DNA from 2 places in the Shewanella sp. MR-4 genome. Region 1 is predicted to be linked to the other one. Evidence: riboswitches for the same ligand, from Rfam matches in the RefSeq annotation. Region 1 holds a riboswitch; the other holds the start of a gene.
What was found. Region 1 has a riboswitch for lysine ahead of lysC (lysine-sensitive aspartokinase 3). Riboswitches for the same ligand answer to the same signal wherever they lie in the genome.
Positions count from the first base shown of each region.

Region 1 (8,388 bases):
GGTAGCCTTCACCGTGGATAGTCGCGATGATTTCTGGCGTATCTGGCAAGCTCTCGAAGTGCTTACGGATACGACGGATAGTCACGTCAACAGTACGGTCGTGTGGCTTTAACTCACGGCCAGTCATCTTCATCAGCAGATCGGCACGAGTTAAGATTTTGCCTGGGTTTTCAACAAAGTGCAGCATAGCGCGGAATTCGCTACGTGGCAGTTTGTAAGATTCACCCTGTGGGCTCACCAGAGAACGGCTATTGATCTCTAGGCTCCAATCGTTGAAACGGTAGTATTCGACAGAGCTCTTTTCTTCGACTTCGTTACCAGCGCTATTCACACGAGTCAGAAGGTTGCGAGCACGAATCGTCAATTCACGTGGGTTGAACGGCTTGGTAATATAATCGTCCGCGCCAATTTCAAGTCCAAGGATTTTGTCGACTTCGTTGTCACGGCCTGTCAGGAAGATCAGACCAATGTTGTTGATTTCACGTAATTCACGTGCCAACAACAGACCGTTTTTACCTGGTAGGTTAATGTCCATAACCACGAGGTTAATTTTGTTTTCCTGCATAGCCTTATGCATTTCTGCGCCATCATTGGCCTCAGTTACCACATACCCTTCTGCCTCGAAAATACTTCTCAGCGTGTTACGGGTAACGGCTTCATCTTCAACGATCAGAATGTGCGGATTTTGCATATTAATTACCTAAATTTTAACCAATTTTATTCTAACCATAAGGAACACTTACATCGGATCCTTATATTCATAAAATGTTGATACTTCCTCTAACTGCTCTGTGCTTCAAAGGAAAGATCTTTACGGCGACACGTCAGGATGTATATAAAGTGCACGTTTAAAGTGTAATACGATAAAACGTAACCAGTATCAACTTCGATAAGCAATAGTTATAAATAGTTCCTTAACTATTGTTTTTTTTAAAATGTTTAAATGATAAATCAAATGTAGAACACATTTTAAAAGATGTCTGGCTAGCTTTGGGTGATTTCACTGAGGAATCTAACAAACCCTTGTCAAGATTAAGCAAACTTAATGTTATCTGCTCAACTAGCCAATGGCGACATTGTACTCGTTTTAGGCATTTGTTAACAAATGAAATGTTAACAAATTTCTGGATGAAGCCCTGATTTACCATGATATTTACTTTAGTTATTGATTAGTATAACTAATGTATTTTTAATTCTTGTGACCTAGTTCACGCCTCTTTGGATTTTGAAGGCGCTCTGCTACACTAGCTCGGGTTCATTTTTCGACTAGACAACCAATGGACAACATGACTCAAGATTTGTGGCAGCATTACCAGAAGCCGTTGTTTTTGCTTACTCAAGCATTATCCTGTGATTTTTCCTTTGCTGTAATTACCGCCCATAATCCCGCTTCAACCCTCCTCAGTCCCAGCCAAAACCGTTTACTCGACCGCCAACTTCTCCGTGATATTGAATTAATCGGCAGCCCCTATCGTGCAATGGTGGGCGCATCGCCAGATTTATCCCATATGGAAAAGAGCTGGGCCGTGTTCGTCGATAGAAGCATGGCGCTGCAGTTGGGGAAAAAGTTTAATCAATATGCCATCTACATGGTGGAAAAGGGCGAGGTGAGTTTAGTGCCTTGCACCATCACCGGGCATGATGAAGTGTGTTTAGGCCTGTTTAATGATCACGTGCGTTTGGTTTACGAACTGCCGGATCTAGCGACCTAAGCCGCGCGAGTTTATTGCTATTTTTCTTGTCCGGCTTTGCCTGTAAAGGGCAAGGCTAGGTCGGTTATTTTTTAATCCTGTTAATGCCTGCATGATACCTCGCCACCATTTTTGCTTTGGCTTTACCGCTAAATTGCTCATTGTTTTTAAAAGCGTTTATTGAATTTGTTTATGCGATGTGAAATTAGCATTGACTTCATTAGGGGTTTATTGCTACTTTTTTCGTCCCTTTCCGGCGGAAAGGAACAGAAGAGGAGCGTTAACTAGGTAGTCAGTCAGAGGAGCACAAACTCCAGCGATGATTGATGAGGGAGATTAACGCCGAGGCATAGATGTGGTTGCTGCATGTTTATGTCGGTCGCTTAGGCTGAATCCTAACGATTGTCACCTGTAATTGGTGGAGAGCTTCTGGTGACGATTGCTGTTTCCCTTCTATTGGGGTGCGTATCATTGAGCACCAGGCTCTTCGAACGAAGTTGGTTCGGAGCGTAATCATGTTAGTTAATCAAGATCTTATCCTAGTTTGTGCCGTGTCTTCTGCTTCTGCGGAGGTACGATAATGTCTCTTGTTGTCGCAAAATTTGGTGGTACCTCTGTCGCCGATTACGGTGCAATGAATCGCTGCGCCGATATCGTACTGGGCAATCCCGATTGCCGTTTAGTGGTGGTTAGCGCCTCCAGTGGCGTGACTAACCTCTTGGTTGAACTCACTCAAGAGTCGATGAATGACGATGGTCGTTTACAGCGCTTAAAGCAAATAGCCCAAATTCAATACGCTATCTTAGATAAACTGGGTCGCCCCAACGATGTAGCTGCGGCATTGGATAAGCTGTTAAGTCGTATGGCGGTATTGAGCGAAGCGCTGGCATCCCAACGCAGCAAGGCCACCATGGATGAGTTATTGTCCCTTGGCGAGCAGTGTTCGTCGGCATTATTTGCGGCGGTATTGCGCGAAAAAGGCGCCAACTCGAGTGCCTTCGATGTGCGCCGAGTGCTGCGCACCGACAGCCATTTTGGCCGCGCCGAGCCACAGGTTGAGCAAATTGCCATTCTCTCTCGTGAGCATTTACTGCCGCTGTTATCTGAACAAGTGATTGTGACTCAAGGCTTTATTGGTTCAGATGAGGCCGGACAAACCACCACACTTGGCCGTGGCGGTAGCGACTATTCTGCGGCACTGTTAGCCGAAGCCTTAAAAGCCTCTGCGGTTGAGATTTGGACCGATGTGGCCGGGATTTACACGACCGATCCGCGTCTTGCGCCAAACGCCCATCCTATTGCCGAAATCAGTTTTAACGAAGCCGCCGAAATGGCGACTTTTGGTGCCAAAGTGCTGCACCCTGCGACGATCCTGCCTGCGGTGCGCCAGCAAATTCAAGTGTTTGTCGGTTCGAGTAAGGAGCCTGAAAAGGGAGGCACTTGGATCCGTCATCAGGTTGAAGATGCGCCTGTATTTCGTGCGGTTGCGCTGCGCCGCGACCAAACGCTACTCAATTTACACAGCCTGCAAATGTTGCATGCTCAGGGCTTCTTGGCTGAAACCTTTGCCACACTGGCAAGGCATAAGATCAGTGTGGATTTGATCACCACTTCAGAAGTTAACGTATCGCTGACCCTAGATAAAACCGGCTCGGATTCAAGCGGCCAAGGGCTGTTGAGCGAGGCGTTGCTGCAGGAATTATCACAGCATTGCCGTGTACGTGTTGAAGATGGTTTAGCACTGGTGGCGATTATCGGTAACCGTATTGCCACCACTGCGGGCATTTGCCGCCGGGTGTTTGAAGTGCTTGAGCCCCACAATGTGCGTATGATCTGCCAAGGCGCCAGCCCGCATAATTTGTGCGTATTGGTCGCCGAATCAGAAGCGGCGCAAGTGGTTAAAGCACTGCACGAAAACCTGTTCGAAGGCGCGTAATATGCAACCGACTGCGTCGTCTTTAACCATTGGGGAGCTTGCCGCAGGGCAAGCACTCACTCTGCCGATTTACCACTTCAAGCCAAGTGGTCATGTTTCTGGCCCTAAAGTGTATATTCAGGCCAATGTCCACGGCGCTGAGGTGCAGGGGAATGCGGTGATTTTCCAATTGATGAAGCAGCTTGAGCGCTGTGACATCTTAGGGGAAATCACCTTAGTGCCCTTGGCAAATCCGCTGGGGATAAATCAAAAGAGTGGTGAGTTTACGCTGGGGCGTTTTGACCCTATCACAGGGGCAAACTGGAACCGCGAGTACTTAAATCACTCGATTGATTTACCCGCTTGGTACCGTGAACATGCCGAGCTTAGTGATAGTGCGCTTATCCAAGCTTACCGCAGTACCTTAGTTGAGGCGTGTCAGCAGCGATTACGTAACGAGTGGGGCGTGACCACGGGCCACAGATTAGCGGTTAACCTGCAGGCCATGGCCCACGAGGCGGATATAGTATTGGATCTGCATACCGGGCCTAAATCCTGTAAACACTTGTATTGCCCAGAATATGATATTGTGGCGGCGCAGTTTTTCTCGATTCCTTACACCTTAGTGATCCCCAATAGTTTTGGCGGGGCTATGGATGAAGCGGCATTTTGCCCTTGGTGGCAATTGAGTGAAGTCGCCAAAGCACAGGGGCGAGAACTTGAGATCGCTGTTTCGGCCTTTACCTTGGAACTTGCGAGCCAAGAACGCATTTGCCTTGAGGATGCTTTAGTCGATGCTCAGGGGATTTTGGCCTACTTGAGTCATCGTGGGGTGATCGCCGAGCGAGTCGCACCCGCAAAGATGCCACGTTTTGGCTGTTATCTTAAGGATTACAAAAAGTACCATGCGCCCATGGCGGGATTGGTGGAATATGTGGCGCCCGTGGGAGAGCCACTGGCGGCGGGTGAGACCTTAGTCAATCTGCTGCGGCTCGACTTATATGGCAGTGAGCAGGAGCTGACGGCGCTAAGCTTGCCGCAGGATTGTGTGCCCATACTCCATTTTGCCTCGGCGTCAGTGCATCAAGGCACAGAGCTTTATAAAGTCATGACGAATTTGTTTGAATTGCCACAGTAACGGCAATGGGTAAAACAAAACGCCAATCATAAGATTGGCGTTTTTTATTCCAGTCTACAACCACTTAAAGCGATAGAAGAGTGCCATTTGCAGGGCGACCAGCGAGATAAGAATGCCGCAGAAGGTCGCAAAAGCCCAAGCATTATCGGCACCGGGAATGCCACCAATATTGACCCCAAGCAATCCGGTCAAAAAGCCCAGCGGTAAGAAGATTGCCGAGACTAAGGATAAGAAATACAAGCGCTTGTTTAGTTGCTCCGATTGTTGACTGAGTAATTCTTCCTGGGTCACATTGGCCCTATCGCGCAGGGCGTCTAAGTCTTCAATGGTGCGGATCAGCTTATCTGTGGTTTCGCGCATCTTGAGTCTTTCGGATTCATTAAACAGCACAAATTGATCCGAGAGCATCTTGGCGTAAGCTTCTTTCTGCGGGCCTAAATAACGGCGCAGCGCCACGGTTTGCCTGCGTAGCTCGGCGATATCTGTGCGTAAATCTTTTACATTGCCAGAGACAACTTGTTCTTCTAACTCAGAAAGTTGCTCTTCAAGGGTGTCGATAAAATCCACTTTACGGGTGGTGAGTCTTTCGCAAACCGCAAGGATAAAGTCCCCTGTGGTGGTGGGACCGGCGCCTTCCATAATGAGTTCTGCAACATCTTTAACCGAGAGTAGCTCGCGATCACAGGTTGAGATAATCCGTTGTTTGTCGGCGTAAATTCGCACTGCAACCATGTCTTCGGGGGCCGAATTGGGGTTTAAGTTTACCCCGCGCAGGGCCAGCAAGACGCCTTCACCTGCAAACACGGCCCGTGGGCGGGTATCTTGGGCCAGAAGGGCATCGGTTTCGACTTTATTTAGGCCGCTGTTTAGCACCCAATGACGGGCTTTTTTATGGCGATAACGTAGGTGTATCCAGATCAGTCCATCCTTAGGATCCCAGTTTTCAAGCTCTTCTGGGCTTAAGGTTGAACCTGCCTGAGCGCCACTAAGCACTAAGCTGTAGATAAATCCATCGTGCATATCGCATTCCATCTCTTACTCAATCATGGATTCAAGCTAACTGATTTCGTTGCGAAAATGAAGTATAGGCGTCGTTTGTGCTGATAATTGCCTCACTTCTCGGGCCTAAATTGCTGGTCAAGCAACTTATGATGAAATAGATTAAAATTAGCCATAGTTGTGATGCATTGAGAAGATAAAATGGAATATGAATTTCGGCGCAATAGTTTGACGGGCACTTATCTAGCCAGCTTTAGTATGGACCATGAGGTGCTGGGCCAATGGTTTTCGGAAGAGTTGGGGCCAGAGTTAGCCAAAATTCAACAAGTGCTCGATATTATCAAAGATATTCAAGCGGGCAAGCGAGATTCTTGGCGTCTGATTGGTGGCGATCTCACCCTAGATCTCGATGAAGAACAGGCGCGGATTTATGCCAATGCTCTAGGATTTGAGCAGGAATATGAGCTCGAAGAATCGATGTCACTCTACGATGCGGAATCAGAAGCCTATTGTGGCTTAGAGGATTTAGAGGAAGCCCTGTTAAGTTGGTATGAGTTTGTGGAAAAAGGGCGCTAGCTAAGCCCTTTTAATCTCGATATAACAAAGGCAATCTATTGATTGCCTTTGTTATTTTTAACCTTGCGTTTAATCATGAGGTTTCAGCATTAGTTATTCAGATACCTTACTGCCATTTCGGTTCTCGATTTAGCATTGGCCTTACGCAGCAGATTTTTCACGTGTACTTTTACTGTGCCTTCACTGATATGTAAGTGCTCTGAAATCATCCGGTTGCTTAACCCTTCCGCCAGTTGTTGCAGGATCTGTAGCTCCCTTGGTGTGAGGCTTGAGATCCATTCCTGTTCATCGGCGGCATTTTTAAGCTCGTACAGATATTCTTCGACTTCGTCGCTGATCACTCTGTGGCCCAACATGGCATTTTTGAGCTTATCGAGCAGCAGATCCGGTTCGGTATCTTTCAGTAAATAACCATCGGCGCCCGCGCGCAGTAGTCGAATAACATCTTGTTTTGCATCGGAAACGGTGAGGATCACTATCCTTGATGTCACGCCTTCCTGGCGCATGGCATTGAGGGTATCGAGCCCAGTCATTCCCTTCATATTCAGATCGAGCAGTACAATATCGGGCTCATCGGTGGCTACGGCGCTTAAGGCATCTAAGCCACCGCCCACTTCACCGAAGAGACTAAAGTCAGGATCGGATGCGATCAGTTGGCAGATCCCTTTGCGAAGAAGAGGATGGTCATCGACCACTAGGACTGAATAAGGCTTACCCATGTGTAGGCTCCTGTTGAGAAGGGAAAACTAATGTAACTTTGGTTCCCTGAGACAAATTGGATTTGTTATTAGGTGTTAAGGACATCTCCGAGTTTTCTTGGTCTAGTTGTTCGGCAATTCCCTTGCTATTAGTGTGCGTATCATTGCTACTAAATACAACAGTTCCGCCTAATTTACTTGCGCGTTCGTGCATTATCCCTATGCCAAAGTGTTGATCTCGTTCTTTAAGATAACCAATCCCTATGCCGTTATCACTGACGCTGATATTGACCATACCATTGTCATCTTTATAACAGCGAATGATGACCCGACTGGCATTCGCATGCTTGATGGCATTGAGTGTGGCCTCACGGGTGATCTGCAGAATGTGGATATGCTGCTTGGCCTCGAGCCATTGGGGCGAAAGTTTGTAATCGAGGTGGATCTTGATATCGGTATTGGCCCTAAGCTGCTCTAGCATGGCTTCCATCGCGTTCTTCAGATTCGGTTCCTTAATGGTTAATCTGAAGGTGGATAATAACTCCCTGAGCTGTACATAGGCTGTACTCACCCCTTCGTTTATCTCCGTCAGTTGATTCTCCACCGCAGGACTGCGACAGCTATGATCCAAGTTTTTGCGTAGCAAACTAATTTGAATTTTGAGGAAAGACAGAACTTGGCCGAGGGAGTCGTGTAACTCTCTGGCGATAACCCCACGTTCTTCCATCAAGGCCAGTTGTTGACGCTGCTCGGTGGCGTTATGGATAACGATGGAGCGGGTGAGCATGATGGCAAAGTTTTTAAACAGCGGCGTATTGGTATCCTGCGCCGAAATCAGTTCTAAGTAACCTAAGTCGGCCTGCTCAAATTGCAATGGAAAGCGGGTGCAAAGGGGAGTCGTTTCCGGCCAGCCGCCATCAGCTTCAACCACTTCTAGCTCTTGCTCTGGGTACTGAATGATCAGTCTTAAATGGTCGATAGACTCATAGTCCTTCAATTGATTCAACGCCGCCTTGAGCGCCTTGTAGTCCAGCTTTTTGGCATTAAGTGTCAATAGGTTATCGTATAAAAATGCTAGCTCATTGTTTGCCCTAGTGAGTGCTAGGGTCTTTTCGGCGACTTGGGATTCTAAGTTGCTATACAGGGTTGCCAGCTCGCGTGCGGTTTTTTGCAGCGCATGGGTTAGGGCGGTGAGCTCGATATATTCAGTCTCGGGCATTTCTATCTCGAAGTTGCCCTTGGAAATGGTATTGGCCGATTCCATTAACTGCTGCAAGGGCACTACGACTTTGCGCTTGGTAAAACGTACCGCGAGAAAAGCGATAACGAGCATCAGCCCAAGCCCAAAAATCTGGCTCGCGGCAAGGAGGC
Region 1 is NC_008321.1:758,757-767,144, forward strand. It holds gene arcA (two-component system response regulator ArcA) at 1-691, opposite strand, end outside; gene SHEWMR4_RS03410 (DUF3293 domain-containing protein) at 1,278-1,712, shown strand; lysine riboswitch at 1,954-2,128, shown strand; gene lysC (lysine-sensitive aspartokinase 3) at 2,272-3,627, shown strand; gene SHEWMR4_RS03420 (succinylglutamate desuccinylase/aspartoacylase family protein) at 3,629-4,744, shown strand; gene SHEWMR4_RS03425 (zinc transporter ZntB) at 4,799-5,764, opposite strand; gene SHEWMR4_RS03430 (YacL family protein) at 5,945-6,319, shown strand; gene SHEWMR4_RS03435 (response regulator) at 6,409-7,038, opposite strand; gene narQ (nitrate/nitrite two-component system sensor histidine kinase NarQ) at 7,031-8,388, opposite strand, start outside.

Region 2 (8,388 bases), 810 kb from region 1:
CAAGCTATCCGCGCTAAGTACCAAGTGACACTCTCAACCCCCGTTAAAGTGGATGATATTTCCACCTTAACCGACCACTATGCGCCCGATGGCTCAAGCGTAGCGAAAGTTGAACCCGGTTGGTGTACCACCATTACTGTGAAAGACACTGACGGTAACATCTTTAGCATTAAAGATAACTTCAACTACTCAGACCCTCTGGTATTTGATGCCAAGAAGCCGATTGTCTACGCTGGTGCCTATCTGCATGCCTATGACAACAACACCTTAGTCGGCCGCCCAGGTGACCGTACTAAGTACTACTATGGTTACAACACCGATGGTACTAAGAATATCTGTCACCTACTGACGGATATCAAAGCAGTAAACGCTAACTATGCCTACTCTGCACGGGTCACCTTCGGCACCGCAGGCTGGATGGAGTACGACGGTAATCAACGCTATCAAAGCAATGGTAACCTCAGAGCCAACGGTTATGACGGTTCAATGGGTGTTTCTTTCACCGCCTACTCAGATGTGGTAAATCCAGTAAGCGCTGAGAAAGTATCAGGCTTTGAACGTCGCAGCGTGATCAGCGATAACAGCTGTACGACTTGCCATAACGATGCCACCGCCTTCCATAAAAACGGTGCATTCGATCAAGGCGGTAACGGTTGTATTGCCTGTCACGATAACGGTATGGCGCGGACTTCGGCCACTCTGGGTGCAGGTTTTGGTCCTATGATCCACAGCTGGCACTGGGGTAATGGTGCGAATGTCGGTGAGATGAAGGCCGACGGCACCCAAGCCAAGACAGCGAACGGCGCAGGCGCTATCAACCCAGTCACTAGCTGTGTTGCCTGTCACGAAACCGCTATTGATTTAAACAAAGTGCCAAATCAATACATTCTTGAACCTGGCAGCAAGATGACCAGCCCTGTTACCGCTAACTGTTATGCCTGCCATACTGGCGATGCAGTCAAAGCCCACATGGTGAGCAACGGTGGCGAAATCAGCGTGCTAGCAACTGGCGATTGGTTCAAGCAACCTACGGGTGAATCTTGTGCCGTGTGCCACAACACAGGTAGCAGCTCTGGTATCGACAAGTACCATAACTTTACCCGTAAATAGCTAGTCGTCCCGCTATTTTCCCTGCAAGAAAATAGTTCAAGCGCCCTACTGTTGTAGGGCGCTTTTTTGTTTACTTTTACTTACAACTTCACCCCATAGGTTTTCAGTCCTATTTAAGTTAGTAACGCTAGAGTCACAAAAAACTACAATTCTAAGGAAATCACTCAACTATGCGTAAAAGTTTTATTGCCATCGCCATTGGCGCCACTTTGATGACAGGCACACTCGCAGGCTGCAGCACTCAAGATACTAAAACGACGAATGTGACCGCAGTTCAAGCCCAAAATCCTCTGTTCCAAGCCAGCACGCTGCAATACCAAGCGCCTGATTTTAGTGTCATTAAAGACGAGCATTTTCAGCCCGCATTAGAGCAAGGCATTAAAGAGCATTATCAAGAGATTTTGACCATTGCCAACAATCCTGCCGCCCCGACCTTCGACAACACGATTGTCGCCATGGAAAAAAGCGGTGCCCTGCTGACCCGTGCATCGAGCGTGTTTTACAACCTCGCGGGTTCAAACAGCAATCCAGCCCTGCGTAAAATCCAAGGTGAGATGGCCCCGAAAATGGCGGCTCACTCAGATAACATCAACCTCAATCCAGCACTATTCGCCCGTATTGAAACTATTTATAACGACCGCAATAACTTAGGCTTAACGCCTGAAGCGGTACGTTTGGTTGAGGTGTATCACCAACGCTTTATCATGGCCGGCGCTAAACTGACCGATGAGCAGAAAGTGAAGATCCGCGCTCTGAACGAAGAACAATCGACGCTGACCAACGAGTTCTCACAACGTTTACTGCGCTTAACCAAAGAAATCGCCATCGTTGTCGATAACAAAGAACAACTGGCGGGCCTGACTGACAGCGAAATCACCTCAGCAGCAAACGATGCCAAGGCCGCAGGCCACGAAGGTAAGTACTTAATCAACATCACCAACACCACTCGCCAGCCTGTGCTCGCCTCTTTAGAGAACCGTGAACTGCGCCAACGCATTTGGGAAGCCTCGGCAAACCGTGGCTTAACGGGTGAAAACGAAACCGCATCTTTAGTGTCTCGTCTAGCGCAATTACGTGCTGAGCGTGCCGCCCTATTAGGTTATGAAAACTGGGCCAGCTACCGCCTCGCACCACAAATGGCAAAAACGCCTGAAGCGGTATACAGCATGTTTGGTTCAATGGTGCCAGCCGTCGTGACCAATACCGAGAAAGAAGCGGCCGATATCCAAGCGATGATCGACAAGACTGGCGGCAAGTTTGAACTCGCGCCATGGGACTGGGAATTCTACGCCGAGAAGGTTCGCCAAGAAAAATACGCCCTCGATGCCAATAGCATTCGCCCTTATTTCGAATTTAACCGCGTACTCGAAGACGGCGTGTTCTACACCCTCAAAGAACTCTATGGCGTCACCTTAAAGCCTCGCCCAGATTTACCCGTGTACCACCCGGATGTGAAAGCCTACGAAATGTTTGATGCCGATGGTTCGAGCATGGCGATTTTCTATGCCGACTACTTTGCCCGTGAAGGCAAACGCGGCGGTGCATGGATGAGCTCGTTCGTGGGTCAATCCTTCCTCGAAGGCACTAAGCCTGTCGTGGTCAACGTGATGAACATTAAGAAGGCGCCAGAGGGACAACCGACCTTCGTCAGCTACAACGAAGTGACCACTATGTTCCACGAGATGGGCCATGGTACCCACGGTATGTTCTCTAAGGTGACTTACCCAAGCTTGGCAGGTACTTCGGTCTCCCGTGACTTTGTGGAATTCCCATCAACCTTCGAGGAAGATTGGGCAGCCCACCCTAAAGTGTTAGCCAACTACGCCAAACACTACGAAACTGGTAAGCCAATTCCCGATGATTTGCTGCAAAAACTGCTCAAATCAGGCAGCTTTAACCAAGGCTTCGATACCTTAGAGTATATGGCTGCGGCGCTCGTCGACATGGAATGGCACTCATTAAGCCCTGATGCCCCACTGCAAGATGTGGCGACATTCGAAGCCAATGCGCTGAAAAAACACGGCTTAAATATCACTGCCGTGCCACCACGTTATAAGTCAACTTACTTTGCCCACGCCTTCCCAGGTGGTTACTCAGCAAGTTACTACGCTTACATGTGGAGTGAGATTTTAGCAGCAGATGCCTACGCTTATGTGCAAACTCAAGGTGGCTTAAACCGTGAAATCGGCATGAAATACCGCAAGACCATTCGCGAAGTGGGCAACAGCATTGCACCAATGGAAGCTTACAAAAACTTCCGTGGTCAAGAGCCTACCACCGAAGGGTTATTGAACCGCCGTGGACTCAACACTGCTCTGTAATTTGGGGTTGGGTAATAAATAAAAAAATAGGCCAGCATACTTGCTGGCCTATTTTATTTTTAACTCTCGCGAAATTCACCTTACGAACCGCAGAGTTGTCATTCTCTTAATTACGGTTTATTTCGCCAAACTTCTTGATTTAATTTGCAAACCAATGATAGTCAACACAAACAATACACTACAGGTCAGCAGCCCCGCATTGACTGATTCAGTAAAGCCAAGCACCACATAACCCACCATGCTGATCAGCGCCACTATCACTGCGTAAGGCAGCTGAGTCACAACGTGGTCGATATGGTGGCAGCTCGCGCCGGTTGACGACAAAATCGTGGTATCCGAAATCGGTGAACAGTGATCACCAAATACCGCGCCCGCCAATACTGAAGCTAGCATAGGTAACATCATGGCCGTATGGCTACCCATCGCCATATCGGCGGCAATCGGCAGCATAATGCCGAACGTGCCCCAACTGGTGCCGGTAGAAAACGCCGTTAGACCCGCTAACACAAACATCAACGCAGGCAAGAAGGCAAAGGGAATATTCCCTGTGGCGAGGCTTGCCATAAACTTACCAGTTTCAAGCTGGCCAATCACACCAGCAATAGTCCATGCAAATAACAGGATATAAATCGCAGGCAGCATAGAGCGAGCGCCCTGCACTATACCTTTAACAACCATCGACTTTTCAACGCCTTGCACTAGGTTAAGCACCAGTGCAACCGCTAAACCAATCAGGGCACCAAAGAACAGTGATGAACTGACATCGGTTTTCTCAAAAGCGGAAATAATATTAAATTCAATGCCTTCTTTCGCTAATACCTGAGCACCACTATCGATCATAAAATACAGGGTCGCAAATACCAGCACGGTAATAGGTAAGAATAACCCGAGGATTTTACCCGTTTCGGCTTCGGGTAGATCGGCATTCGCCCCGGGTGGTAATCCTTTATTCTCATCATATAAATTACCGCGCTGTGCATTTAATTCATGCTCACGCATAGGGCCAATATCCAAGCCCATAAATGCAACACAAAGTAATAATAATAAAGAAAAAATAGCGTAGAAATTCATAGGGATCATTTGAATAAATACACTCAAATGCCCAGAATCGGCAAAGCCATGGGCGGTTAATATGCCGCCGATCAGCGCAATAATATAAGCGCCCCAACTGGATACTGGCGAAATAACACAAACCGGCGCCGCCGTAGAATCTAATAAATAGGCTAACTTAGCGCGGGAAATATAATAACGGTCGGTGACGGGTCTTGCGACAGAACCAACGACTAAGCTATTGAAATAATCGTCAATAAAGACAACACAGCCTAAAAACATGGTCAGTAATTTGGCATCGCGTTTATTGCGAATATGCAGGCGCGCCCAATCGGCAAATGCCCGCGCACTACCACTGACGGTAATTAACGCAGTGATCATCCCTAATACAATTAAAAAGCCGAGAATGTATAAATTCCAAGAATTTACGCCATCTTCTGACCAAAAAAGTCCTTTTACACTGTTAACTAAAAACTCACCGCTGGCCACAGGTGAAAATTGATTGAGTAATAATACCCCAATCACAATACCTAAACCGAGGGAAAGGAGAACGCGGCGAGTGAAAATCGCCAACACAATTGCGACCACAGGCGGCAGCAGAGAAAGTGCCGAATCGGCGTAACTTACTACAGTCATTGATTATTTCTTCGTCAAAATACGAATGGAGGGCGACTGAACTGGTGGGAAAAGGCAATAGATACCCAAGATCACCTGTCCTATCAGTAGCGCTCCATAGTAACTATTCCTAATATCCGTATCAGAAAATACTATGGCAGTGTTGTACCTATTCGGCACAACCCCAGCAGTTGATCGTGATAAATCAAACCACTTCGGCACCAAATCCTTTCGTGAACGATCAACGGAATCACCCTACTGATCACTACTGATATTTGGTGCGCCTCTACTTCTAAGAACGCCCTTGCACGGGCGTGAGGCACATAAAAACATAAGCGGCTAAGCAGTTGCCACCGCAAAGCCGCTTACTTTGACTTAGATCACAGATAAAATCAACCTAGAGTTGCAATCAACTCTGGAACGGCGTCGAACAGGTCAGCTTCGAGACCATAATCGGCCACTTGGAAGATTGGCGCTTCAGGATCTTTGTTGATTGCCACAATCACCTTAGCGTCTTTCATCCCTGCTAAATGCTGAATCGCACCCGAAATCCCCACGGCGATGTAGAGATTTGGTGCCACAATCTTACCGGTTTGACCCACTTGCAGATCGTTAGGCACAAAACCTGCGTCAACCGCGGCGCGAGATGCCCCAACAGCGGCACCGAGTTTGTCCGCCAATTGCTCTAACATACCAAAGTTTTCACCGCTGCCCATACCACGGCCACCAGAAACGATAATGCCCGCATTACCTAACTCTGGACGCGCAGAAACGGTCAATGATTGAGACACAAACTGAGTTTTGGCTTCAAACACTTTATCTAAAGTAGTCACGGCTGCACTGTTGCCCTGCGCTGCCGCATCGAAGGCACTGGCACGGACTGTCATCACTTTAATCGCGTCATGGCTTTGTACTGTCGCTAAAGCGTTACCCGCATAAATCGGGCGAACAAAGGTGTCGCTACTCACTACGCCAATCACTTCAGAAATTTGCGCAACGTCTAACAAGGCAGCCACACGCGGTAGCGTATCTTTACCGGCACTTGATGCTGCGGCGAGGATATGGCTGTAATTTGGTGCTAAGTCCACCAGCAATTTAGCTACGTTTTCGGCTAAATGCGCTTCATAGGCACTGTTATCGGCGACCAATACTTGAGCGACGCCTTGTAGGGCCTGCGCAGCTTGCGCCACGGCGCCACATTGGTGGCCAACCACCAATACATGCACATCATCACCAATTGCACGGGCTGCGGTGACAACCTTTGCGGTATCCAGTTTCAGTGCCGCATTATCGTGTTCTGCTAATACTAAAATGGCCATTTAGATCACCTTCGCTTCATTCTTTAACTTTTCAACCAGCTCAGCTACAGACGCAACCATGATACCCGCTTTACGTTCGGCAGGCGGCGTCACCTTCACCACAGTTTGATGGGCTTTTAGCGTCACACCTAAATCCGCAACAGTGAGCACATCTAATGGCTTACGTTTAGCTTTCATGATGTTAGGTAATGAAGCGTAACGTGGTTCGTTCAAACGTAAATCGGCGGTCACCACGGCTGGCAATGGCAGACTTAAGGTTTGCATCCCGCCATCAATCTCGCGAGCCACTTGCACTGAATTGCCTTCCACTTTGATTTCAGAAGCAAAAGTTGCCTGTGGCATATCCGTTAATGCCGCAAACATTTGGCCAGTTTGGTTATTATCGCCATCGATAGATTGCTTACCAAACAGCACTAATTGTGCTTGTTCTTTTTCTTGTACGGCTTTGAGTAATTTGGCAATCGATACTGGGGTTAACTCTTCTTCAGTATCAATGTGAATCGCACGGTCAGCACCTAATGCTAACGCGGTACGTAATTGTTCTTGAACGGCTTTATTGCCGATACTGACGACCACTACTTCAGTAGCACTGCCCGCTTCTTTTAAACGAACCGCTTCTTCTACTGCAATTTCACAAAAAGGGTTCAACGCCATTTTGAGGTTTGCGGTATCAACGCTGGTGTTGTCAGCTTTTACCCTGACCTTCACATTGGCATCAACTACGCGCTTAACAGGCACCAATACTTTCATAGGGTTTCCTTCCTACACTTTCATGTACATGGACAAAACATTGGTCATCACCAATGCAGGATAGAGCCACTTTACGTCCTGTTAACGTTAACGTCAACTAAACTCAAACGCCTGTTTGCATTTTTAAGTCTGTGGTATTGGCCACATTTTTGAACACTTATCTGCCATATTTAAAAAGTTCAAAAATTAAATAATATTTAATTTCTGTTTATTGCATAATTTTATTTGATTCGAACAATATTAGTTTCTATCATTTAGCTGTTGTTCACCATTATCCTGTAATAAAAATAGAGTGGGACGAAAATAGATATGAGCGAATTTTTAGAGATATTAACTCACGGTCGTCGTTTTAAAGCTGCGGTAAAAGATCTCAGCGTTGAAGAACTGCGTGATTTAGCGGCTAAGCTAGATAAAATTTTAGTTGAGCGTGAGTCAATGGAGGCAGAAGAACAGCAAGCTATTGCTGCGCGTAATGCCAAAATCGAAGAAATCCGCCAACAAATGGAAGCAGTTGGTTTATCAATCGACGACTTAGGTGGCGTAGCAGTTAAAGCTGCAGGTAAAAAACGCGCTCCACGTCCAGCAAAATACCAAATTGAAGTTAACGGCGAAGTGATCCAGTGGACTGGTCAAGGTCGTATGCCAACGGTATTTAAGAACGAAGTCAATAAAGGCCGTTCTATGGATGATTTCTTAATCTAATCCAATACAGTGTTTGTAATAGCCGTTTGCTATTACCACTGAGTAACATAAAAAAGCTCGCGCCCTGCGAGCTTTTTTATGCCTGAATGAATCCCCGTCATTGCATTCAAGCAAATGCTTAAATTGCGTTACAATTCAGCTTTAGTATTTACATCTGCTTTGGGTTACTCTTTATTCACCCTCCGTCTAAGTGAATAAAAAATGCAGATAAACAATAAGATAATAATAAGCTGCGGCATTATAAGTAGTTTGGTATCCCACAACATTTTTGCCGAGGCCAACCCCATCTCCCCCGTCAATAAGTTAACGGCCTTCACTAATGCTGAATTAATCATGGCGCCAGGGAAGCGACTCACAAATGCCACCTTATTAGTAGAAAATAATCGGATCAAAGCCATTATTGAAAAAGGGGATATTCCAGAGGCAGCATTAAAGGTTGATCTCAGTGGCTATACTATCTATCCCGGTTTTATCGATCCCTTTACCGATTATGGTATCGAGTTTGAATATCCCAAATTGGG
Region 2 is NC_008321.1:1,566,510-1,574,897, reverse strand. It holds gene SHEWMR4_RS07090 (multiheme c-type cytochrome) at 1-1,110, shown strand, start outside; gene SHEWMR4_RS07085 (M3 family metallopeptidase) at 1,281-3,431, shown strand; gene SHEWMR4_RS07080 (Na+/H+ antiporter NhaC family protein) at 3,549-5,117, opposite strand; lysine riboswitch at 5,197-5,393, opposite strand; gene SHEWMR4_RS07075 (electron transfer flavoprotein subunit alpha/FixB family protein) at 5,489-6,415, opposite strand; gene SHEWMR4_RS07070 (electron transfer flavoprotein subunit beta/FixA family protein) at 6,416-7,165, opposite strand; gene SHEWMR4_RS07065 (H-NS family nucleoid-associated regulatory protein) at 7,475-7,867, shown strand; gene SHEWMR4_RS07060 (amidohydrolase family protein) at 8,069-8,388, shown strand, end outside.
Region 2: another riboswitch for lysine. It lies ahead of SHEWMR4_RS07080 (Na+/H+ antiporter NhaC family protein); the one in region 1 lies ahead of lysC (lysine-sensitive aspartokinase 3).